DNA from 3 places in the Allobosea sp. GW821-FHT10B12 genome. Region 2 is predicted to be linked to each of the others. Evidence: predicted binding sites of a transcription regulator. Region 2 holds the regulator's gene; each other region holds the start of a gene.
The links. The regulator PhoB, encoded in region 2, activates phosphate uptake and scavenging genes when phosphate is short. The targets are predictions, from matches to a motif close to TGTCATNNANCTGTCAT.

Region 1 (2,263 bases), 190 kb from region 2:
CTTCGGCGTCTTCTGGCCGTTCAGGGCCGCCTCGATCTCCTCCGACCAGATGTCGCGGATCTGGACCAGGCCGCCGAAGCGGACGCCGCGGGAGTTGTCGGTCGGTTCCTTATTGTTGAGCTCGAGCAGCGGGGTCTCGAGATAGGGGTTCTGCTTGTAGAAGCCCGAAGCCTTGACCTTCTCATAGGCCGCCTTGGTGATCGGCAGATAGCCCGACTCGGTGTGCAGTTTCACCTGCCGGTCGACGTCGGACAGGAAGGTGAAGAACTTGGCGACGCCCTTGTACTCGTCAGCCTTCTTGCCGCCCATGACCCAGAGCGAGGCACCGCCGATGATCGAGTTCTGCGGGGCGCCGGCGACATCCGGATAATACGGCATCGGCGCATTCGACCAGTCGAACTTGGCGTTGGCCTTGACGTTGCCGAAGAAGGCCGAGGAGGTCAGGAAGAGCGGGCACTCGCCCGAGGTGAAGCGGCCCTCGCCGGTGTTGGTGCGGCCGGAATAGGAGAACACGCCTTCCTTCTGCAGGTTGGCGAGGTTTGTCAGGTGCTTGACGAAGAGATCGCTGTTGATGCGGAACTCGGTGTCGAAGCCATCGAAGCCGTTGGCCTTGGTGCCGACCGGCACGTTGTGCCAGGCGCCGAGCTGCTCGATATTGGCCCAGGTGGTCCAGGCGGTCGAGAAACCGCACTTGTCGAAGCCGGCGGCCTTCAGTTTCTTGGCGGCCTCGAACACTTCGGGCCAGGTCTTCGGCGGGGCTTCCGGCAGGCCGGCCTTCTTCAGCGCGTCCTTGTTGTACCACATCACCATCGAGGACGAGTTGAACGGGAAGGAGAGCATCTCGCCCTTCGTCGTCGAATAGTAGCCGGTGATCGCCGGCAGATAGCTCTTGGGATCGAACTTCTCGCCCGCGTCCTTCATCACGTCGGCGACCGGCTTGATCGCGCCCTTGGCCGACATCATCGTCGCGGTGCCGACCTCGAAGACCTGCATGATGTGCGGGGCGTTGCCGGCGCGGAAGGCGGCGATGCCGGCGTTCAGCGTGTCCGGGTAGGAACCCTTATAGGCGACGACGACCTTGTAGTCCTTCTGCGAGGCGTTGAACTCCTCGGCCAGCTTGACGACGACGTCGTTGTTGGCGCCGGTCATGGCGTGCCACCACTGGATTTCGGTCTGCGCCATAGCCGGCGAAGCAGCGGCGAGTGCGAACACGCCGGCCGCGGTCAGGGTCTTGAATTTGAAGGTCATGATCAGCTCCCTCTCAGCCCCCGATACGCGCGGGCGTTCTTGTCGTTGGTGCGCAAGCTAGCATGAAGCCGGGGCGACAGTTCAATGACAAAACGATGACATTTCCGCCCCGCTGTGGACGCGCATCCGCGCACTTGCGATTTCCTGCGGAAGCGGCTGTTCTTGCCACCCTTCCTGTACACTGCACACAAGCTGGATCAGCCATGGCCTCGCTCTCGCTCACGCCCGCCAACACCTTGCCGGCCGATGCCGACCGCGCCGCGCTGGCCGGCCGCGTCTGGCGGCCGGATCTCGCTGGGCCGTCAGTGATCAAGCTCGAAGGCAACGAGGTCATCGACGTCACCGCGACCTTCCAGACCATGCGCGACCTCTGCGAGACCGCCGACCCGGCGACAGCGCTGCGAGCCGCGACCGGCGAGAGCCTGGGCTCGCTCGCCGACCTCCTCGCCAACAGCTCGGCCGCAGACCGCAACGACGGCAAGCCCTGGCTGCTCGCCCCGGTCGACCTGCAGGCGGTCAAGGCCGCCGGCGTCACCTTCGCCGTCTCGATGCTGGAACGCGTCATCGAGGAGAAGGCCCGCGGCAACCCGGCGGCCGCGGCCGCGATCCGCACCGAGATCGGCAAGCTCATCGGCGACGACCTCTCCAAGCTGAAGCCTGGCTCGCCCGAGGCGATGAAGCTGAAGGAGGTGCTGATCGCCCAGAACAGCTGGAGCCAGTATCTCGAGGTCGGGATCGGGCCGGACGCCGAGATCTTCACCAAGGCGCCGCCGATGTCGGCGGTCGGCACCGGCGCGGATGCCGGCCTGCATCCGGGTTCGAGCTGGAACAATCCCGAGCCGGAGATCGTGATCATCGTCGCCTCGGACGGGCGGATCGTCGGCGCCAGCCTCGGCAACGACGTCAACCTGCGCGACTTCGAGGGCCGCTCGGCCCTGCTGCTCGGCAAGGCCAAGGACAACAACGCGGCAGCGGCGATCGGCCCGTTCATCCGCTTCTTCGACGGCGACTTCTC
Region 2 (2,263 bases):
GGGGAGATGATGAAGCCGATCGAATACGCCTGCGCGTTACCGCTGAAGGGACAGCGCGTTCTCTTGGGCCTGCGGGCTCCGCATCGGCGAAATCGGCCGTCCTGCTGGGACACCATTGGCGGCCATGTCGAGCCGGGCGAGGCCATCGAGGCTGCCCTCGTTCGCGAACTGCAGGAGGAGCTCGGCATCGCGGCGACAGCCTTTCGCCATGCCGAGACCATCGAGACAACCGAGACGGATGGCGTCACGCCCGCGCTCTGGCATCTGTTTGTGGTCGCAGAATGGGCCGGCGGCGAACCCAAGATCGCCAATGACGAGCACAGCGAGATCCGCTGGTTCACGTTCGGCGAGGCCGAGGCGCTGACGCCGCTGGCCTCCGAAGCCTATCGCCCGGTTTTCGCCAGGCTGGCCACGGCTTGCGCACCGCGATCATAGGCACCGACATGGCGACCTTCGCGATCTATGCAGGAGCGGCGCTGGCGGAAATCGCCGGCTGCTTTGCCTTCTGGGCCTGGCTTAAACTCGACAAGCCGGTCTGGTGGCTGCTGCCGGGCGTCTTGGCGCTCGCAGCCTTCGCCTGGCTGCTGACCCTGGCCGACAGCCCCGCGGCCGGGCGCGCCTTTGCCGCCTATGGCGGCGTCTACATCGTGACGTCGCTGACCTGGATGGCGCTGGTCGAGAAGGTGCCGCCGGATCGCTACGATCTTGCCGGCGCCGCGCTCTGCCTCGCCGGCGCGGCGGTCATCGTCGCCGCGCCGCGCTGACGGAGGCTGTCAGCCGCGGGCAAAAGTCTCGTCGAAGGCGTAGCCGGCGCCGCGCACGGTGCGCAGCGGGTCCTTGGAATTGGCCGGGGTGATCGCCTTGCGCAGCCGCCCGACATGGACGTCGACGGTGCGCTCGTCGATGTAGACGTCGCGGCCCCAGACCGCATCGAGCAGTTGCGCCCGCGAATAGACGCGGCCTGGCGCCTGCATCAGGAATTCGAGCAGGCGGAACTCGGTCGGGCCGAGATGCAGTTCGGCGCCGGCGCGACGGACGCGACGGGTCGTGCGGTCGAGCTCGAGATCGCCGGCCGCGAGCAGGCCGGCGACATGGCCGGGCTTGGCGCGGCGCAGCAGCGCCTGGATGCGGGCGATCAGTTCGGGCAGCGAGAACGGCTTGACGACATAGTCGTCGGCACCGGTGGCGAGGCCGCGCACGCGCTCGGTCTCCTCGCCGCGGGCGGTCAGCATGATGATCGGCACCCGCTCGGTGTCGCGGCGCGTGCGCAGGCGCCGGCAGAGCTCGATGCCGGAGAGGCCGGGCAGCATCCAGTCGAGCAGGACGAGATCCGGCGTATGGTCGCGCAGATGCAATTCGGCGTCGTCGCCCCGCGCCACGCTGTCGACCTCGAAGCCCTCGGCCTCGAGATTGTAGCGCAGGAGCAGGGTGAGCGGCTCCTCGTCCTCGACGATCAGGATGCGTGCAGGCATTGCGTCTCGCTTTCGCTCGGAGCCTGTTCCGCAAAAGTGGAAACCACTTTTGCGATCAGAACATGCTCCAACTCTTTAGTTGCGCAAATTCTGATCGTTCAGCCGGTTCCGGCTGCACGGAAAGCGCGCCGCCCGCCGGTTCAGCCATTGGCCGCCGGCAGGTCGACGAGGATGTTGGTGGTGTCGAGCTTCGGCCGGCTCTCGTCCATGGACTGGCCGGTGACGAGGTAATGGATGGTCTCGGCGATGTTGGTGGTGTGGTCGCCGATGCGCTCGACATTCTTGGCGCAGAACAGGAGGTGCGTGCAGAAGGTGATGTTGCGCGGATCCTCCATCATGTAGGTCAGGAGTTCGCGGAACAGCGAGGTGTAGAGCGCATCGATCTCGTCGTCGCGGCGCCAGACTTCCATCGCCTTCTGCTCGTTGCTGGCGGCATAGGCGTCGAGCACGTCCTTGAGCTGCGCCTGGACCAGGCGGCTCATATGCTCGAGCCCGACGACAGCACGATGCGGCGGCGAGAACTGGCCGGAGATCGCGACGGCGCGCTTGGCGATGTTCTTGGCGAGGTCGCCGACGCGCTCGATGTCGGCAGCGATGCGGATCGCCGAGATCAGCTCGCGCAGGTCGTTGGCGAGCGGCTGGCGTCGGGCGATGGTGAGCACCGCCTTCTCCTCGACCTCACGCTGGAGATTGTCGAGGCGCTGGTCGGCGCTGATGATCTTCTGGGCGAGCGCGGTGTCGCGGCGCACCAGCGCGACGGTGGAGTCGCCGAGCATGCGCTCGGACATGCC
Region 3 (2,263 bases), on a different contig from region 2:
GTATCGCCGGCCAGTTCGCCAAGCCGCGTTCGGCGCCGAACGAGAAGATCGGCGATGTCGAACTGCCGAGCTACAAGGGCGACATCATCAACGATAACGAGTTCACGGCGGAGTCGCGGATTCCCGACCCGCGCCGGCAGCTCGAGGCCTACAGGCAGTCGGCGGCGACGCTGAACCTGATCCGTGCCTTCGCGACCGGCGGCTACGCCAATCTCGACAACGCGCATCGCTGGATGCTCGGCTTCGTCAAGGATAGCCCGCAGTCGCATCGCTACCAGGAGCTGGGCGACCGCATCACCGAGTCGCTCGACTTCATGCGCGCCATCGGCGTCGATCCCGAGACGCATCCCGAGATGCGGACGACGGATTTCTACACCAGCCACGAGGCGCTGCTGCTCGGCTACGAGCAGGCGATGACGCGCACCGACTCGACCACCGGCGACTGGTACGCCACCTCCGGCCACATGGTCTGGATCGGCGATCGCACCCGCCAGCTCGACCATGCCCATGTCGAGTATTTCCGCGGCATCAAGAACCCGATCGGCCTGAAATGCGGTCCGTCCCTGAAGCCGGACGAATTGCTCAAGCTGATCGACGCGCTCGATCCGCAGAACCAGGCCGGCCGGCTCGTCCTGATCGGCCGCTTCGGCGCCGATAAGGTCTTCGACCACCTGCCGGCTCTGGTGCGCGCCACCAAGCGGGAAGGGCGCAACGTCGTCTGGTCGTGCGATCCGATGCATGGCAACACGGTCAAGGCGGCGAGCGGCTACAAGACCCGACCCTTCGACCTGATCCTGACCGAGGTGAAGAACTTCTTTGCCGTGCACCAGGCCGAAGGGACGCATGCCGGCGGCCTGCATCTTGAGATGACCGGCAAGAACGTCACCGAGTGCACCGGCGGCGCCCGCGGCATGACCGATGCCGATCTCAACGACCGCTACCATACGGTCTGTGATCCGCGTCTCAACGCCGAGCAGGCGCTGGAGCTCGCCTTCCTCGTCGCCGAGCTGGTCAAGCGCGAGCGCTCCGGCCGCGCCCGGCCTGAGGTCGAAGCGGCCGAGTGAACGTCACAGTGACGGACCGGCTTCATCGGCCCGTCACCTTGACCACCTAACCCCCCGCCTCCCATGGCCGACGCCGAGAACGGCTGAAGCCGACGAAGGCGGGGGATACGGTGATGAAGCTCAAATTTGCAGCCGTGCTGGCCGCCTGTCTGGTCGCGGCTCCGGCGTTCGCACAGGACGCCGCCAAGAAGCCCGCGGCCCCGGCCGGACGCTTCGTCGAGATCGCGCGCTTCAAGGCTCCCTCCGCCCGCCAGGCCGCAGCAGTCGATGCTGCCCATGTCTACGCGATCACTGACCGGGCCATCGCCAAGCACGACAAGACAACCGGTGCGCTGGTCAAGGAATGGAAGGGGGCCGAAGACGGCCCGATCATCCATCTCGACAGCGGCGCGGTGGTCGACGGCAAGCTCTACGCCGCCCATTCCAACTATCCGGCCTCGCCGATGACGAGCTCGGTCGAGATCTGGGATGCCCAGACGCTCGAGCATGTCGGCTCGCACAGCTTCGGCATCCTGCTGGGCTCGCTGACCTGGCTCGACAGGCATGACGGTGCCTGGTGGGGCGTCTTTGCCAATTACAGCCGCGTCTTCGGCCAGAGCCAGCAGCCCTATGGCAATTCCTACTGGACGACGCTGGTCAAGTTCGACGAGGCCTGGAAGCCGGTGCAGGGCTGGACCTTCCCCGCCGCCGTGATCAAGCGGGCCGAGCCGATGAGCATGTCGGGCGGCAGCTGGGGCAAGGATGGGCTGCTCTACGCCACCGGCCACGATCACAAGGAGGTCTATGCCCTGCGCCTGCCGAAGATGGGCTCGGTGCTGGAGCTGGTCGCGACCTATCCGATCGAGGGCGAGGGCCAGGGTATCGCCTGGGATCGCAGCGGCGGCGCGGACACCCTGTGGATGATCAGCCGGGCGAAGTCCGAGCTGATCGGCCAGCGCTTCGAGCGCTGACCGGCTCGATCAGAACTTCAGCGCGGCGGCGACGCGGCCGGTGTTGATCGTCGTCGTCGTGCCTTCGATCTCCGCGAAGCGGATGATCTGGTATTCGGCGCGCAGGAAGAGATTATCGGTCAGGGCCCAGTCGACGCCGACGCCGGCGCTGAGGCCGAAGGCGTAGGTGTTCTTGCGCACCGTGCCGACCTGCAGCGGGTAGCCGTTCGCTTGCCTGCGGGTTTCCGTGGCCTGGCCGGCATTGGTGAC

Region 1: ugpB (sn-glycerol-3-phosphate ABC transporter substrate-binding protein UgpB) is a predicted target of PhoB. The motif match lies at 1,322-1,338, and genes of this name have one in related genera.
Region 3: AC07O0_RS25840 (cycloisomerase) is a predicted target of PhoB. The motif match lies at 1,085-1,101, and genes of this name have one in related genera.

Annotation. Positions count from the first base shown of each region.
Region 1 covers NZ_JBWKNL010000004.1:415,378-417,640, reverse strand. The annotation lists gene ugpB (sn-glycerol-3-phosphate ABC transporter substrate-binding protein UgpB) at 1-1,248, opposite strand, end outside; gene AC07O0_RS16615 (fumarylacetoacetate hydrolase family protein) at 1,452-2,263, shown strand, end outside.
Region 2 covers NZ_JBWKNL010000004.1:222,007-224,269, reverse strand. The annotation lists gene AC07O0_RS15690 (NUDIX hydrolase) at 10-435, shown strand; gene AC07O0_RS15685 (YnfA family protein) at 444-764, shown strand; gene phoB (phosphate regulon transcriptional regulator PhoB) at 774-1,472, opposite strand; gene phoU (phosphate signaling complex protein PhoU) at 1,613-2,263, opposite strand, start outside.
Region 3 covers NZ_JBWKNL010000010.1:46,187-48,449, reverse strand. The annotation lists gene AC07O0_RS25845 (class II 3-deoxy-7-phosphoheptulonate synthase) at 1-1,064, shown strand, start outside; gene AC07O0_RS25840 (cycloisomerase) at 1,178-2,014, shown strand; gene AC07O0_RS25835 (outer membrane protein) at 2,024-2,263, opposite strand, start outside.